2 regions of the Spirosoma harenae genome follow, and region 2 is predicted to be linked to the other one. Evidence: riboswitches for the same ligand, from Rfam matches in the RefSeq annotation. Region 2 holds a riboswitch; the other holds the start of a gene.

Region 1 (7,621 bases), 120 kb from region 2:
GGCAAACTGGCTTCCAATACGGTAAAGAAAAATCTGAACGGCTACGTAGCACCCGAGTATTATAAAAGCAATCACTACGTCAGAACCGGGAATACAATTGTGCTGCTAGCTGATAGCGCTTATTTCGCAAAATATCCGGATAGTAAAGAGCAGATTTTTGTACACCACTTCCACCCGCCTTACTTATTCTTGGCGGAGAAGTTGCCCTGAAAGCCAGGTTATTACATATACAACTGCGCCATTTTATACCAATCGTCTGCCTGATGTGCCCGGCCATCCCACAGGTATAACTCATGCGAAATGTTTTTAGACCATAGCGTATCGCTCAGGGCTAGATTACTCTGAATAAATGGGTCATCCGTTCCAACGGTCATTACGATTTCCATTCGGCGTAAATGGTCAAGCTGTGTATTGTCGGAGAGATTTGGGAGGAAATGATTGGGGCTATTGAAGTAGATTTCATCATCGTAATAATTATCGAATAGTCCCCGGAATTCAGCTACAGGTTCGGATAAATTATAACGCCCGCTGAAAGCCACCACTTTCCCAAACCACTGCGGATGGCGAAAGGCAATATTTAGTGCATGATAAGCTCCCAAACTGCAGCCGTGTGAAATCATAAACGGCTGAGGATTTTTCAGACGCGAAAACGTCAGGACTTCATTTAGAATGTACTGTTCATAGTGCCCGTGTCGTCGGATACGGTCGAAAGGTGATGCGTGACGGTTATAAATGCTCTCCCGATCGACACTATCCACACAAAATAATTGTAGCCAACCGTTGTCAATCCGATCGGCCAGCGCATTGACCAGACCAAGATTTTCATACTCATAGAATCGTCCCCGCCGGGTTGGAAATACCAACACCCGTGCTCCTGCATGACCAAAAACGAGTAATTCCATATCCCGGTTCAGGTTCGGACTGAACCACTTATGATACTCACGGTGCATTTTCTATGTATGTATTAAGTATTCATGAAAATACAACTACTACAAGGGAAAATGGTGGAGGTTTAAGTAAAAAAATCGTTAAAAAAACTGCCGTTGCTGTTGGAGTGTCTGTTTCCAGGCCTGATATCCGGCTGGACTCAAATGTAGCCCATCATTTTCGAAGAATTCCCGACGTGGCTGGCCGTTTGTTCCTAGCAAAGGCGTAGTTGTATCAATGTATTGGCAACGCTCAATTTTCTCGATCTGCTTGCCAATGATATGGTTGGTATAGCGAATCTGGTCGACGATATGCAAGCGAGCGGGACTAATTTTAATAGACAAAAATGAGAAGGGTAAAGCAGGGAGAAGACAGTGCATTTTTTCGGCAAAAGCGCAAAAGAAAAGATAAACTTCTTCAGGATTTCGCCCATCGCCCAAATCGTTGTCTCCCGCATAAAAAACAATGGATTTAGGCTGTGCGGGAATCAATAACCGGTCAAAAAACCAGGTACAGGCAGCAAGCGTAGACCCACCAAAACCCAGATTAACAGTGTTGATTTGCGGAAAATCCTGCGCTAATGTTGCCCAGAGTCGGATGGAGGAACTGCCATAAAAAACGACCCTGTCCGATGCAGGAGACAACGTTTTGAGTTTCGTTTCTAATTGCTGAACTTCGGCTTCATACCAAAACATAGGCAGCTATTTAACCTGTCGGCTCACAACATTCTCAAAATTAGTTACTGGATTCATGGCCTTGCTGGCCATCCATTTCCGAATCATATTGGTCAAGGGTCTGAATTCAATCAGAAAGCCATCATGACCATATAACGAATCAATTTCCTCGTAGGTAGCCTCGGGAATATGACGAGCCAGAAATTGCTGTTCAGTAGGCGGAAAGAGATAATCCGACCGGATACCAACAACTAGCGTATGCGCTTTAATCTGGGCCAATGCGTTTAGAATACTCCCCCGATTTCGGCCGACATTGTGGGAATCCATTACTTTAGAGAGTGTCCAATAGGTAAAGGCGTTGAACCGATCAGCTAGTTTGTCGCCCTGATAGCGTTGATAACCAGCGGCCTTGTAGTCATCCAATTGTTCATTGTTGTCGAGTGCCTGCGTGAACCCATACGTATCGTAGTTGCGATACGAAATCATAGCCATAGCACGGGCCGCTTTCATTCCGGCTACTCCCGCAGTGTCGTATTTTTCACGCCAGGTTGGATCGGCTTCGATAGCCATGCGCTGCGCTTCGTTGAAGGCAATGCACCAGGGCGATGCCACTGCACTAGCAGCAATAATAATCAGATTCTGGATGAGATTAGGATGTAATATCGCCCATTCCATTGCCTGTTCGCCACCGACTGACCCTCCGATGCACGTATGGATTTTTTCGATACCGAGTTCCTGCCGGAGTAAATCCAGCGTATTTACAATGTCCCGAATCGTAACCATCGGGAAATCATGGTAATAGGGTTTTCCTGTTGTGGGATTGACGGATAGGGGGCCAGTAGATCCATAGCACGAGCCTAATACATTGGCACAGACCACAAAATACCCCTCTCCAGACGGTGGTTCTGGATCGAAGTATTTGCCTGATCCAACCATACCGCCCCACCAGTCGCCCGCATCAGCATTGCCGGTTAGGGCATGGCATACCCACACTACATTCGAGCCATCTTCATTCAAGGTGCCACGTGTAGTATAGGCTAGTCGGAAGCCCGGCAAGCGTTCGCCCGATTCGAGCGTAAACGAATATTTATAATCGAAATAATGCAGATCCAATGGAAAAAGAATTTACGATTTACGGATTACGATTTACGGTGTTTCGTATATAGTAAGTTGGCGCAAAAGTTGCTGCATTAGCTCACTATATACCGAAAACGATAAACCGAAGCGGTATACACGACAAACTCTCCCAGTTTTCGTGGTCGTTGGTGAGGTTGCTTAGTAGGCCCCACGGGGCATACATTGACCAGTGTAGTGCATTTGAGTGAACGATTTATAGGCCCTAAAATGGTTTTAGGCAGGAGTTAGCACCTTGCCGTGAGGTAGGTTGCCAGCGGTTCGCAGAGCCTGATCTCTCCCCGCTTCTTTATAAATCAACGCGCGCCGATGTGATGAATTAGACGCTTCGCCATTGACTTGATAACGCAAGTATAACAGCCAAATGGCGTGAATCCAAACGAGAAAGGGTTTTTCTACCGTTCGCTTATTTTTTTGCCGAGTCGAATGAATCGGTATGTATAAAGTCGATTCCTTGTTTACTTTTGTAATAAGACATCCGCCCAGTATGAACCAAACCTACCGTTACAATCGCGAAAATGCTACTCGTGTAGCCGGGACTACAACCGTTAAGGATGCTATTGGGCAATTACTGAAGGCGTATCAACTCCAGACACGGTTTAATGAAACTTATCTGGAGGCCTTCTGGGGTAAGATGATGGGCCCTGCCATCGCGTCGCGCACGAACCGGCTGTATGTTCGTGATCGAAAACTCTACATCGAAATTGGATCAGCTCCTTTACGAAACGAACTGGTCAATGCTAAGCAGAAGCTTATCCAACTCGTCAATAAAGACATGGGAAGTGATGTCATTGAAGACGTTATCTTCATTTAATACCCCAACCCCAATCCCCTTCTGCGAATTCAGGGCTTAAACAGACTGGAAATAGCCTCAGCTAGGTTTGCTTAGTATTTAGAATTGAATAAACAGGTTCTGTCGTTCCTGTTGCATCGTTAGAGGTTCCTCAATAAACCGGGCATTTAATCCCAGTTTCTGGCAAATTTTCAGCCAATCCTGTTTCGGTAAAATCAGAAACCCATTTTCCTGTCGCACAGCGTAATAAGAAGAAAACCGTAGTCGGAAAAGGAGCTTAATCGTATCCAGTAATTGTCCCTGTTTGAGGGAACGACTAATCATACTCCCAATATCTCTGAGGACACTGCCGCCAACCATCAGATCGCAGATCATAGCTTTGGCACCGGGAGCAGCGACTTGTTTGATAGCTGCCAGAAGTTGCTCCACTTCCGATGCGTTCCGATAATACTGTACCACGCTCATCACAATGATCACATCGAATCGCTTATTGGCTACCGGGCTGAAATTCAGATAGTCATCAGCCGATAAATCGTGGAAATAAATAGTCGGATGTTGCGCGTGTTTGACGCGGGCGATTTCGTTGTAGCGTTTGGAAATATCCAGCCCATGAATCTCTTTGACCCGATCGTACCAGGCATCCTCCAGATTACCAGGCCCAGATCCTATATCCAGCACTGTCTGCGTTGGTGATAACGGGATATACTTCTCGACCCGAGCCAGAAAATAGGCATAATTTACGGACATCGATTGATCAAATTCGTTTTCCTGCTGCCAGAAATCAAGCCATGTTACTGCCATTCGATTTACTTATTTAGAGAATCGTATATTATTTCTTTAAAGCCGGATAGACTTCTATGAAACACCTAAGAACAATTTAGGTTGTCAACTGGGGTGAGCCAATACTCGCAGGTTTACTTTCTGGCCGATGCATAAGATAAATGATTCGGAACCAGATAAGCACGCAAGGTAAGGCTTTCAGACCATACGGTGTGACGAATTTCGACCGAAGGAAATGCGGGAAAAAATCGCTGGGCGACAGTACAGTTAGGATAAAACAGCTAATCAAAAGTGCCTTATCGAACCAGTTTTGAGGAGAATAAAACCACCAGATGAGTACGCCTGTAACTGCTGTAATGTAGGTTGGCGATTCCGAAACCGGATTGAAAATGACCTGAAAAACTAAAATCGAAGCAACCATCAACATCCGAAAAGACCGCTCTCCAAATCGTTTTATATGTATATAAACGGTGCAGAACACGACCACACCTAAGCCAATAATTACAGACGTTTCTACATCGGGAGAAATAAATACGTGAATCAGTCGGTGAATTGACGTATTCGCCCATTTGTCATGATCTGATTTAATCAATAACTGATTGATCCACAGTTGGTATTGCCATATCAATTTGGCGGGTGATGTGAAAAATACGGGAAGTAATCCCTGCACAATTCCCCAGAGAGCTATACCGGCTAAAAACCGAATCTTTTGCGGATAAAGCAGAAATAAAGCACCCGCTACCAGGCTGTATATCTTGATGTTAAAACCCAAAACGATAAAAAAAGCAGCCCAGATCGGTTGTCGTTTCTCGAAGCACAAAAAGGCAAAAATCGGAATCGCGGCAATCAACGGATTGGTCTGGCTGTTCACGAGTGAAGTGAATAATTCCTGCAAGGCAAACCAATACATAAATACTTTCTGCTGATGCGTAAATGGTAACTTATGGATCGCCAGCATCCAGACAGCCGCAAACAACAAATGCCAGAGAAATAATCCTACCGGAAATGGCAGGGCAAAAACGGGTGAAAATAAAGCCGCAAACGTGGGCGCGTAGTGAAAATGATCTTCATACTGAGCAGGATAAACCGAATAGAGGCTTACCCCCTCAATCAGATGATAAAGCGAATAATAGAAAATCCGGTAATTATTGGAATCGAGGAGAATAACCGTTCGGGTGCTGGCAAATAAGGTGACGAGTGCGTAAATGCCGAAAATAAACCGGTAATCGCTAAAAATTGGCTTTTTAAAAAAGGATATCATCAGCAGGTTAGAACGATTGTAGGCTCAGGAAGCGCCAGAAGCCAATTGCTGTGTGAACTCACCCATTGTGCTAAACTCACCCATCGGTTTTAGATAGCGCAACAAATTTTCCACTCGATCGAGGAGTTCGTCGCGCGAGTATCGGCGTACGTATGTCGGGATTTTTTCATATCCTGACAAATCCGTGAATTCCCAGGGATGCACGTATAGATTCAGAAAACCATCCGCTTCAAGTGTGTGCCGACAAAGTGCTTTGTAATAAGCGAACGGAAAGTTTTTAAGGCTGAGCCAGAACAAAGGCAGCCGAAGCGTAGGCGTAACCGAAGCCGGAATTTGCCACACACCTAATTCCTTAAAGGGATGTCGCGGTTCTCCCCAGTGATTATAACGGCCCGGAAGCCAGGTTGGATGCAGCGAAGAATTGTATTGATAACCAGCTTGATGAACGTCATTTGGGTCAACATAGCCCATACGCGCCCGACGGAAACCTAGTATTGGACGCTTTAGTAATTCTTCCAGCGCTAACCGGGATTTGAGTAAATCAGCGGGTTCGAACGTCGTATGGAAGTAGCCGTGAGATGCAATTTCGTGCTTCTGCGCTAATTGCTTAATTAGATTTTGCTCGTGAAGCGCGTAGTTGGCCGTTGTGAAGAGTGTTGTACGAGCTCCTATCTGATCAAAGCGTTCGGCTAATAAGGTTAAACCCCGCGTTGAAACGGCCACTTGTTCACTCAACGGAATGTCGTGGCCGAATTCAACAGCAGTATCAAATTCTTCTACGTCAACGGTGAATAAAATATTTCTTCCTCGATTGGGGATCGCCATGGGGTTGTAGTCTCCTCGATCTCGCTCGTATCGCCAATGATATAAGCCGGTCGGCCTTTCACTTCAACGAACGTTTTCCCCAAATATACGCCCATAATCCCGATCATAATAAACTGGACCCCACCAATTAGCACTAACAGCACCACCAGAGTCGTCCAGCCAGATACAGTTGCGTTCGTAAAGAAATACTCATAAAGCGTTTCCATGCCGAATAGCGTAGCAAACAGAAACATACCAAAACCGAGCATAACCGATAAATACAGCGGCCGGGTCGAGAATGATGTAATTCCCATGGCAGCCAGTTTCAGCATTTTACGGAACGAGTACTTGGAACGTCCTGCATAGCGGGCGGCTGGTTCGTAAAGTATGCGGCACTGACGGAACCCAACCCAGGAGATAGCCCCACGCAGGAATAAATCATTCTCTTTGAATTGCTTGATCGTATCGACCACCTTGCGATCCAGTAACCGGAAATCAGCTGCGCCATCTTCAATTTCCAGATTAGAAACGCTGCGAAGTACTCGGTAAAAATACTTTGATGTGGTCCGCTTAAACCAGGAAAGTTTTGGGTCGGCCTGCCGGACGGTATAAACTACTTCGAAGCCCTGACGCCATTTGTCGATCAAGGTTGGGATTAGCTCGGGTGGGTGCTGAAGGTCGGCATCAAGGCAAATAACCGCTTCTCCCCGAGCGTTATCGTAACCCGCCCGAAGAGCCATTTGATGACCAAAATTCCGTGAAAAAGAGATAAATCGTACTACTGGATATTCCTGGCTCAGTTGTCGTAGTACATATCGAGTTTGGTCTGAGCTACCATCATCTACAATCAGGATTTCGTAGGAATCGTATCGCTCCATAACGGCCATAAGGCGATGGATCAAGACGGGCAAATTTTCTTCTTCGTTAAAAGCTGGTACAACCAAGCTGATCATACCTGGATGAAATCTCATAGATGATTTATTTTATCAAAGTAGTTACGGAGATCGTTTTTTCAAACTGGGTATAAATATAGGTATATTTACCTAAAGATCAATACTTGTATAGGTAATCTAGCTTATATTTATTTTATATGAAATGTTAATCCTTTATTAATCAATAACTTCTGCTTTTTTACGCTGGAGGATCTGTTTAGCTCATAGGTTGAGCTAGCGAAAGTCGTGCTGCTTCGAGGTCTAGCTCCTGCTCGATTTTTCGGAGAATTTCTCCATCCAGCAACGTACTTTGGCG
Region 2 (7,621 bases):
TTTGACGTGTTTCGACTGCGTCAGGTTGATAACTTCCTGAAGCTTATCAATATCAAAAAAGCCGGTTTTAATAAAATCTCCTGATTTGGCTGATGCCAGATTTTTCTGATGACGTTCGCAAGCTTCTTTGAGCTTTTTGGGATCTGTCGGGAAATCTTCTTTCTCTTTCGCTTCCATAATTTCTTATAGGTTTGATGGTTGTATCAAACGTAAAAGCTAACTATTTGAGAAGCAACACCGTATTTTTCCCGCTACATTGCACATAAGAACATAAATCTCTATAAATCAGCAATTTATATTCTAAATATAGAATAATACATGAAAAATACGTGAAATTTCCCGTATACGACACCGTATTTTTCCCGCTCTTAAATTGGGGGAATCTCACCTATCTATTTTCACGTTCATCCGTGATCTTTGTAGAGCTTTCCCTCTACCACGTCAGGTCTTCTGCTAAATGATTGTTGCCGGATAATATCCGGCTTTTTTTTGCTCTATACATTCCCAACAGCTTCTTACACATCAATAGACACGAGCATAACTCATTGGAAATAAGACACATATAAAATAATTCAAAAATAGTTCAATCCAAACTCACCCGTTCCTGCGTAAGTCTTCCCGTTGATCGACACACAAAATAATTCCTTCAGTACACATTTCACGTATTTCAAAAAAGACAACAATGAAGACGCTCAAATTCACATTCGCAATACTTAGTTTGCTGGCTATTAGTCAGGTTTCATTTGCTCAGGAAAAAACGGTAACGGTAGGTGGTGCACCGATGTATCCGTCTAAAAATATCATCGAGAACGCTGTAAACTCGAAAGACCATACCACGCTGGTAGCAGCCGTTAAGGCCGCTGGTCTGGTTGAAACCTTATCGGGACCTGGACCATTCACGGTGTTTGCGCCTACCAACAAAGCGTTCGATAAACTGCCTAAAGGCACCGTTGAAACGCTGGTAAAACCAGAAAACAAACAAACGCTGACAGGTATCCTGACCTACCACGTTGTACCTGGCCGTATGAGTGCCGAAGATTTGATGAAAGCAATCAAAGATGGCGGTGGAAAAGCTACGCTTAAAACCGCATCGGGTGGTACGTTGACGGCTATGCAGAAAGGCAAAAAAATCGAATTGACAGATGCTAAAGGTGGTGTATCAACCGTTACGATTCCTGACGTCTTCCAATCAAATGGCGTAATTCACGTAATCGACACGGTATTAATGCCGTAATCCATTCCTAGACATAAAAAATCCCCAGAGCCAACGCTTTGGGGATTTTTTATGTCAGTCAATCAGGCAATTACGCATCATAACTCAAGACCGGAGATAGCCATTTTTCAATGTCTTCAACGGACATATTTTTCCGTAAAGCGTAATCGTGAACCTGATCTTTGTTGATTTTACCAACGGCAAAATACTTCGATTCGGGATGCGAAAAATAGAAACCACTCACTGACGAAGCGGGATACATGGCGTAACTTTCCGTCAGTTCTATGCCGATTTTGTTAGCGTGTAATAAATCAAACAGCGTTCCTTTTTCCGTATGATCAGGGCAGGCTGGATAGCCCGGTGCCGGACGAATTCCCTGATATTCCTCTTTAATTAGCTGTTCGTTCGTGAACGTTTCGCTTGTAGCATACGGCCAGAACTCGGTTCGTACGCGCTCGTGCATGCGTTCGGCGAAGGCTTCGGCCAACCGATCGGCAATAGCTTTCACCATGATGCTGTTGTAATCGTCGTGATCACGTTCGTATTTTTCCAGCAACGCTTCAATACCAATGCCTGCCGTTACGGCAAATCCACCGATGTAATCTTCCCGACCACTTTCAAGCGGAGCAATAAAATCGGATAGGCAATAGTTAGGCAGACCGGGCGCTTTCTGATTCTGCTGACGCAGAAAATGCAGCACCGTTTTGGTATCGTACACCAACTCGCCAACGGGACTTACGGCCGTCTGCGATTGAGCGCGACTGATTTTGTATTCGATGTGTCGGTGTGAACCATGGCGCTCACAAGGAATATCCCGCACTTGTTCTTCAAAATCGTGCAGCAGTACATCATCATCGGCTGAATTGGCGGGGAAGAATCCGACTACAGCTTTTGCTTTAAGCAGTTTACCATCAATGATTTCCTGCAAAAGTTTATTGGCATCGTCGAACAGTTGACGTGCTTCTTTGCCAACTACAGCATCATCAAAAATCGCAGGATATTTGCCGTGTAATTGCCAGGTCTGAAAGAAAGGCGTCCAATCGATGTACTTAGCTAATTCGGCAATATCATAATCCTCGAAATAGCGATTTCCCAGGAAAGTTGGCTTCGTTGGCTCAAATTCCTGCCAGTTTATTTGCGTACGATTAGCACGAGCTTTATCAATCGTCAAGCTCGCTTTCTCCTTTTGCCGACGTGAATGATCATCGCGAAGTTTACTGTACTCCGCTTTAATATCAGTAAAAATTTCTTTACGGGTATTCTGCTGCTCACTCGTTAAGCGACCAGCAACGGGTACGCTTCGGCTAGCATCCAATACGTGAATAACCGGCCCCTGATAGTGAGGATCAATTTTTACAGCGGTATGCATTCGGGATGTAGTCGCACCACCAATCAATAAAGGCAGAGAAAAACCTTGGCGTTGCATCTCTTTGGCTACACCAACCATTTCGTCCAGCGATGGCGTAATAAGGCCACTCAATCCGATGATATCGACATTGTGTTCACGAGCCGCATCCAGAATTTTCTGGGTCGGCACCATCACACCAAGGTCGATAATCTCATAGTTGTTACAACCCAGCACAACGCCAACAATATTTTTACCGATGTCGTGAACGTCGCCTTTAACGGTTGCCAATAGAATTTTTCCGGCCGATGAAGAACCTTCACCTGATTTCTCTGCTTCGATAAATGGAGTCAGGTACGCTACGGCTTTTTTCATGACCCGCGCCGATTTCACAACCTGTGGCAGGAACATTTTGCCCGCGCCAAACAAATCGCCGACTACGTTCATACCGTCCATCAACGGCCCTTCGATTACGTGTAGCGGACGCTCAACCTGCTGACGAATTTCTTCAACATCCTGATCGATGTAGTCGGTAATTCCTTTGACAAGCGCATATTTCAGCCGTTCGTGAACAGGCTCATTCCGCCAACTTTCGTCTTGTACAACTGCCTTTCCTTTTGCTTTAACCGTTTCAGCAAATTCGACTAAGCGTTCGGTGGCATCATCCCGACGGTTGAGGAGTACGTCTTCGCAGTGTTCAAGCAGATCTTTCGGAATGTTGTCATATACTTCCAGCTGCCCAGCATTTACAATGCCCATATCCATACCCGCGCGAATGGCGTGGAAGAGGAAGGCCGAGTGCATGGCTTCCCGTACAACATCATTTCCCCGGAAGCTGAACGAAATGTTTGATACCCCACCGCTCACTTTCGCTAAAGGCAGGTTTTCCTTAATCCAGCGAGTTGCGTTGATAAAATCGACGGCGTAATTATTATGCTCTTCAATACCCGTAGCAACGGTTAGAATATTCGGGTCGAAAATGATGTCCTGCGCTGGGAAACCCACTTTATCAACCAAAATTCGATACGCCCGTTCGCAGATTTCAATCCGTCGCTCGTAGGAATCAGCCTGACCCGTTTCGTCAAAAGCCATCACAACCGCAGCCGCACCATAGCGTTTGACAAGTTTTGCACGTTCAATAAAGGCTTCTTCACCTTCTTTCAGTGAGATGGAATTGACGATGGCCTTCCCTTGCACGCACTTCAAACCCGCTTCGATTACCTCCCATTTCGAGGAATCGACCATAATGGGAACACGGGCAATATCGGGCTCAGAAGCAATCAGATTCAGGAACGTAGTCATGGCTTCGACCGAATCGAGCATACCTTCGTCCATGTTCACGTCGATTACCTGAGCGCCCCCTTCAACCTGACCGCGTGCAATACTCAGCGCTTCGTCGTAATTCCCTTCCTTGATCAGTCGGGCAAATTTCTTCGAGCCTGTTACGTTGGTACGTTCACCAACATTCAGAAAATTGGTCAGTTCTGTGATTTTTAACGGCTCCAGACCACTTAGTTTCTGATAAGGTTCGGGTTGCGGCAATTGACGGGGTGGGTATTTAGCCGCTACCTGCGCAATTGCCCGGATGTGATCAGGCGTAGAACCACAGCAACCACCAACAATATTCACGAAATTATCCCGAATAAAGCCCTCAATTTGAGCCGCCATCATATCGGGCGTTTCATCGTACTCGCCAAATTCATTTGGCAAACCGGCATTCGGATAAGCTGATGTAAAGAAAGGAGCTTCTTTCGCCAGTGTCTGAATATACGGGCGCATCGGTTCGGCGCCAAGTGCACAGTTCAAGCCCACGCTCAACAGCGGCAAGTGCGAAACCGAGTATAAAAACGCTTCGGTCGTTTGTCCCGAAAGTGTTCTACCACTCGCATCCGTAATCGTACCCGAGATCATGATGGGCAGAACCGGCCGCTGCGGGTTCAGATTAAAATATTTGTCAATGGCGAACATAGCCGCCTTGGCATTGAGTGTGTCGAAAATAGTTTCGACCAATAGCAAGTCGGCTCCACCTTCTACCAGTCCGCTAACCTGTTCGTAATACGCATCGACGAGATCGTCGAACGTAACAGCCCGATAAGCTGGATTATTGACATCTGGTGAAAGCGAAGCTGTACGATTGGTTGGCCCCATCGCTCCGGCTACGAAACGTGGTTTATCCGGATTCTGGCGCGTGAATTCTTCCGTAATTTCTTTTGCTATCCGGGCCGATTCGTAATTGAGTTCGTAGGCTAATTCCTCCATTCGGTAGTCAGCCATCGCGATGGTTGTACCGCTGAAGGTATTGGTTTCGATAATATCAGATCCAGCTTCCAGATACTGACGATGGATTTCCTGGATGATTTCCGGTTTGGTAATCGACAGCAGGTCGTTGTTGCCCTTAAGGTCGTGCGGCCAGTCCCGAAAGCGCTCACCCCGATAATCAGCTTCCGTAAGGTTATACTGCTGAATCATGGAGCCCATTGCGCCGTCGAGGACGAGGATTCGTTCGTGAAGGAGGTCGTATATCGTTTTCAAAGGCAATTGTGTTGTGCGGTTATTAGCTAAGCTAACAAGCTTCGTCCTTAAAAAAGTCCAAAAAGATGAAAAAGCTTAACCGCAGAAGGCTGACAGGCAGCAGCGGGTCGACTTATCTATCCCGGTTTATGACCGGGAGGAAATTGGCACCTTTCTCTGAGTATGAGGTGGTTGCCAAGACATCATCGGGTCCATTCCCTCCGTCTTTCTGGATAAGCTTTGAACAAAAATAACCAAAAATAGGGTACGCTGCTTGTCAACGTACCCTAAATAATACAGTTTTAGTCTGTTTACCAGGTCTGATCTAAATCATCCTTTGTGTACAGATGATTTCGCTCCGTATAAAATGACTTATCATCTGTCCGCTTAATCGCTAATGGATTCTTTGCCGATAGTCGATAGAGCAGGGCGATAGGCCATAAAAACACGAAAAACAGGATGGAAAGAATGATTTTGCCGTTGATATTGCCTAACACTTCGGCCAACTTAAACCAACCTTTCACAATGAGATCCCCAACAACGGGAACCGCTATACTTAACAGACCAACGGCAGCTGCGGCATAAAGCCACCAGGGAGATTTGAAGACAAAATAAAGTACAACCAGTCCAGTGACGATCACCAACTGGGCTTTTACTTTTTCAGTAACGTCCATGCTAGAACAACGTGTAAATAAACGGAGCAACGGCCGAACCGCCACCGATAACGATCAGAATACCAATGAGTAACAATAAAATGATCATGGGAGCCAGCCACCATTTTTTGCGCTGCTTCATGAATTTGAAAATGTCCTGCAAAAATTCCATGTTGTAATTTGAGTTTACTTCTAATGTTACAAACCTACGATCTAAATCCTTAAGGTTCAGTCTTTTTTTCCGCAGCTACAGGCTGCATTATTCCTGGATTCGATTCCATGAGCTTGAATAAAGCTTCACCCGCACGCTGATTAACCAACGCACTCGCATGTCCATCGTTCCGGCCGACTACCCGATCATTCGGTGGAATGTCGCCCATGAGTTTACCAACCTCCAGAACTGGAACATTATTTTGTTGAAAAAACGACACGACTGGTTTAACGTATTCCACTGTTTTTTCCAGATTGTGCGAAAACGGAAACAAAACAACGTAGAATCGAGCGTTATGCTCCCGAGCGTAGGTTACGAATTTATTAAGATCGCTTAAGTGATCGTTAATGATCGCAGGTGTACCGTAGGCTGTTCGGGCGTAGGTATCAAATGGGGCAAAGTTACCGTGCGGGAACTGCCAGTATAAATAATTGAGCAGATACGACTTGATAAACAACGACTGCAATGCGCGCGGTAAATCCGAATACGGCTCAAAGCCAGCAGGTACTAAGCCATGATCGCGGGCAACTTTTTCAATATCGTTCGGAAAGTATTGAAGGATCAGAACATCAGGTTTTTTGCCAAATTTCTCGAGTCGTTCATACTCATTGCGGGTATCAGAACCCGAAATTCCCAGGTTATAGGTCACGTACTGACTACCTAATTTTTCAGCCAGGACATTTCCATAACGCTCTTCCGCTTTTTTCAGACCGTGACCCGATGTGAAGGAATCACCCACGATCAGCACTTTCTTTTTGCCCAACGTATCCGTTTTAGGTGTATCGCGATAATCGCCAACCATGGGTGGCCAATAGCGTTCAAACCAAATGTGAGAAGCTAACGTAAGACCTCCTTCCTGGCTTTGGGCGATAAACATAAAACCTATTTCCAACAACGCGCCCAGCAAAACAATGGGAACGATTAAGGTTGCCAGATTGCTGATTAGTTTGGGCGTTTTGGAATTCTTGACAATTCCGTAATAGTACATCCGCACGACTTCCATCAGCAGCAAAAGCATGATGCAGATTTTAGCCAGTCGAACATATATATTGTCAAATAATCCGCGATGCGGATAATCGAGAACAATGTGAAATCGATCTCCGTAGTATAAAATAAACGCTAGAAATCCCAGAAACAGTAATCGGACAGCACTGGATACAAGTTTTGATCCCATCAGGACAGGTAGCTTGGCGAGTAGGTTTGATTAATCTAAAACAAATTCTTCTTTCCAGTTGTCTGTATCCTGCCATTCAGGCTGCTGGCGCTTATCGAACAGGTAGTTTCCAACGACCAGGTAATCCATTTCCGTACGCATAAAGCATCGATACGCATCATCGGGTGTCGAGACGATGGGTTCGCCACGTACATTGAAACTCGTGTTCACGATAACACCGTAGCCCGTCAACTGCTTAAACGAATCGATCAGTTGGTAATAACGCGGGTTCGTATCCTTATGGACCGTCTGAATCCGGGCTGAATAATCGATGTGGGTAATCGACGGGAGATCAGAACGTTGGTAATACAGTTTTTCGCGAAGTGGAAAACTAGCGTAATCGGCTGGCACAGGTGTACGGCGGCTTTCCGCTACCGGATGCACCAGAAGCATGTACGGCGAAATACCATCGTAATCGAAATATTCAGCGCAATCTTCAGCCAGTACAGACGGCGCAAAAGGCCGGAACGATTCG

The links. A riboswitch is a leader RNA that binds a small molecule or an ion and turns the genes downstream of it on or off. The one in region 2 is predicted to bind S-adenosylmethionine.
Region 1: it holds a riboswitch for S-adenosylmethionine, as region 2 does, so the genes downstream of both, ACYVE4_RS30890 (homoserine O-acetyltransferase family protein) here and metH (methionine synthase) in region 2, are expected to answer to the same signal.

The regions. Positions count from the first base shown of each region.
Region 1 covers NZ_BAAHBD010000039.1:252,099-259,719, reverse strand. Annotated here, with positions in the region: gene ACYVE4_RS30905 (lipase family protein) at 1-210, shown strand, start outside; gene ACYVE4_RS30900 (esterase family protein) at 222-950, opposite strand; gene ACYVE4_RS30895 (GDSL-type esterase/lipase family protein) at 1,029-1,622, opposite strand; gene ACYVE4_RS30890 (homoserine O-acetyltransferase family protein) at 1,629-2,714, opposite strand; SAM riboswitch class I at 2,929-3,033, opposite strand; gene ACYVE4_RS30885 (DciA family protein) at 3,223-3,549, shown strand; gene ACYVE4_RS30880 (class I SAM-dependent methyltransferase) at 3,628-4,329, opposite strand; gene ACYVE4_RS30875 (glycosyltransferase family 87 protein) at 4,406-5,569, opposite strand; gene ACYVE4_RS30870 (polysaccharide deacetylase family protein) at 5,594-6,394, opposite strand; gene ACYVE4_RS30865 (glycosyltransferase family 2 protein) at 6,346-7,344, opposite strand; gene ACYVE4_RS30860 (Na+/H+ antiporter) at 7,523-7,621, opposite strand, start outside.
Region 2 covers NZ_BAAHBD010000039.1:135,064-142,684, forward strand. Annotated here, with positions in the region: gene ACYVE4_RS30400 (hypothetical protein) at 1-177, opposite strand, end outside; gene ACYVE4_RS30405 (fasciclin domain-containing protein) at 683-1,234, shown strand; gene metH (methionine synthase) at 1,305-5,090, opposite strand; SAM riboswitch class I at 5,200-5,309, opposite strand; gene ACYVE4_RS30415 (SxtJ family membrane protein) at 5,381-5,743, opposite strand; gene ACYVE4_RS30420 (DUF5989 family protein) at 5,745-5,894, opposite strand; gene ACYVE4_RS30425 (SGNH/GDSL hydrolase family protein) at 5,944-7,107, opposite strand; gene ACYVE4_RS30430 (carbamoyltransferase family protein) at 7,138-7,621, opposite strand, start outside.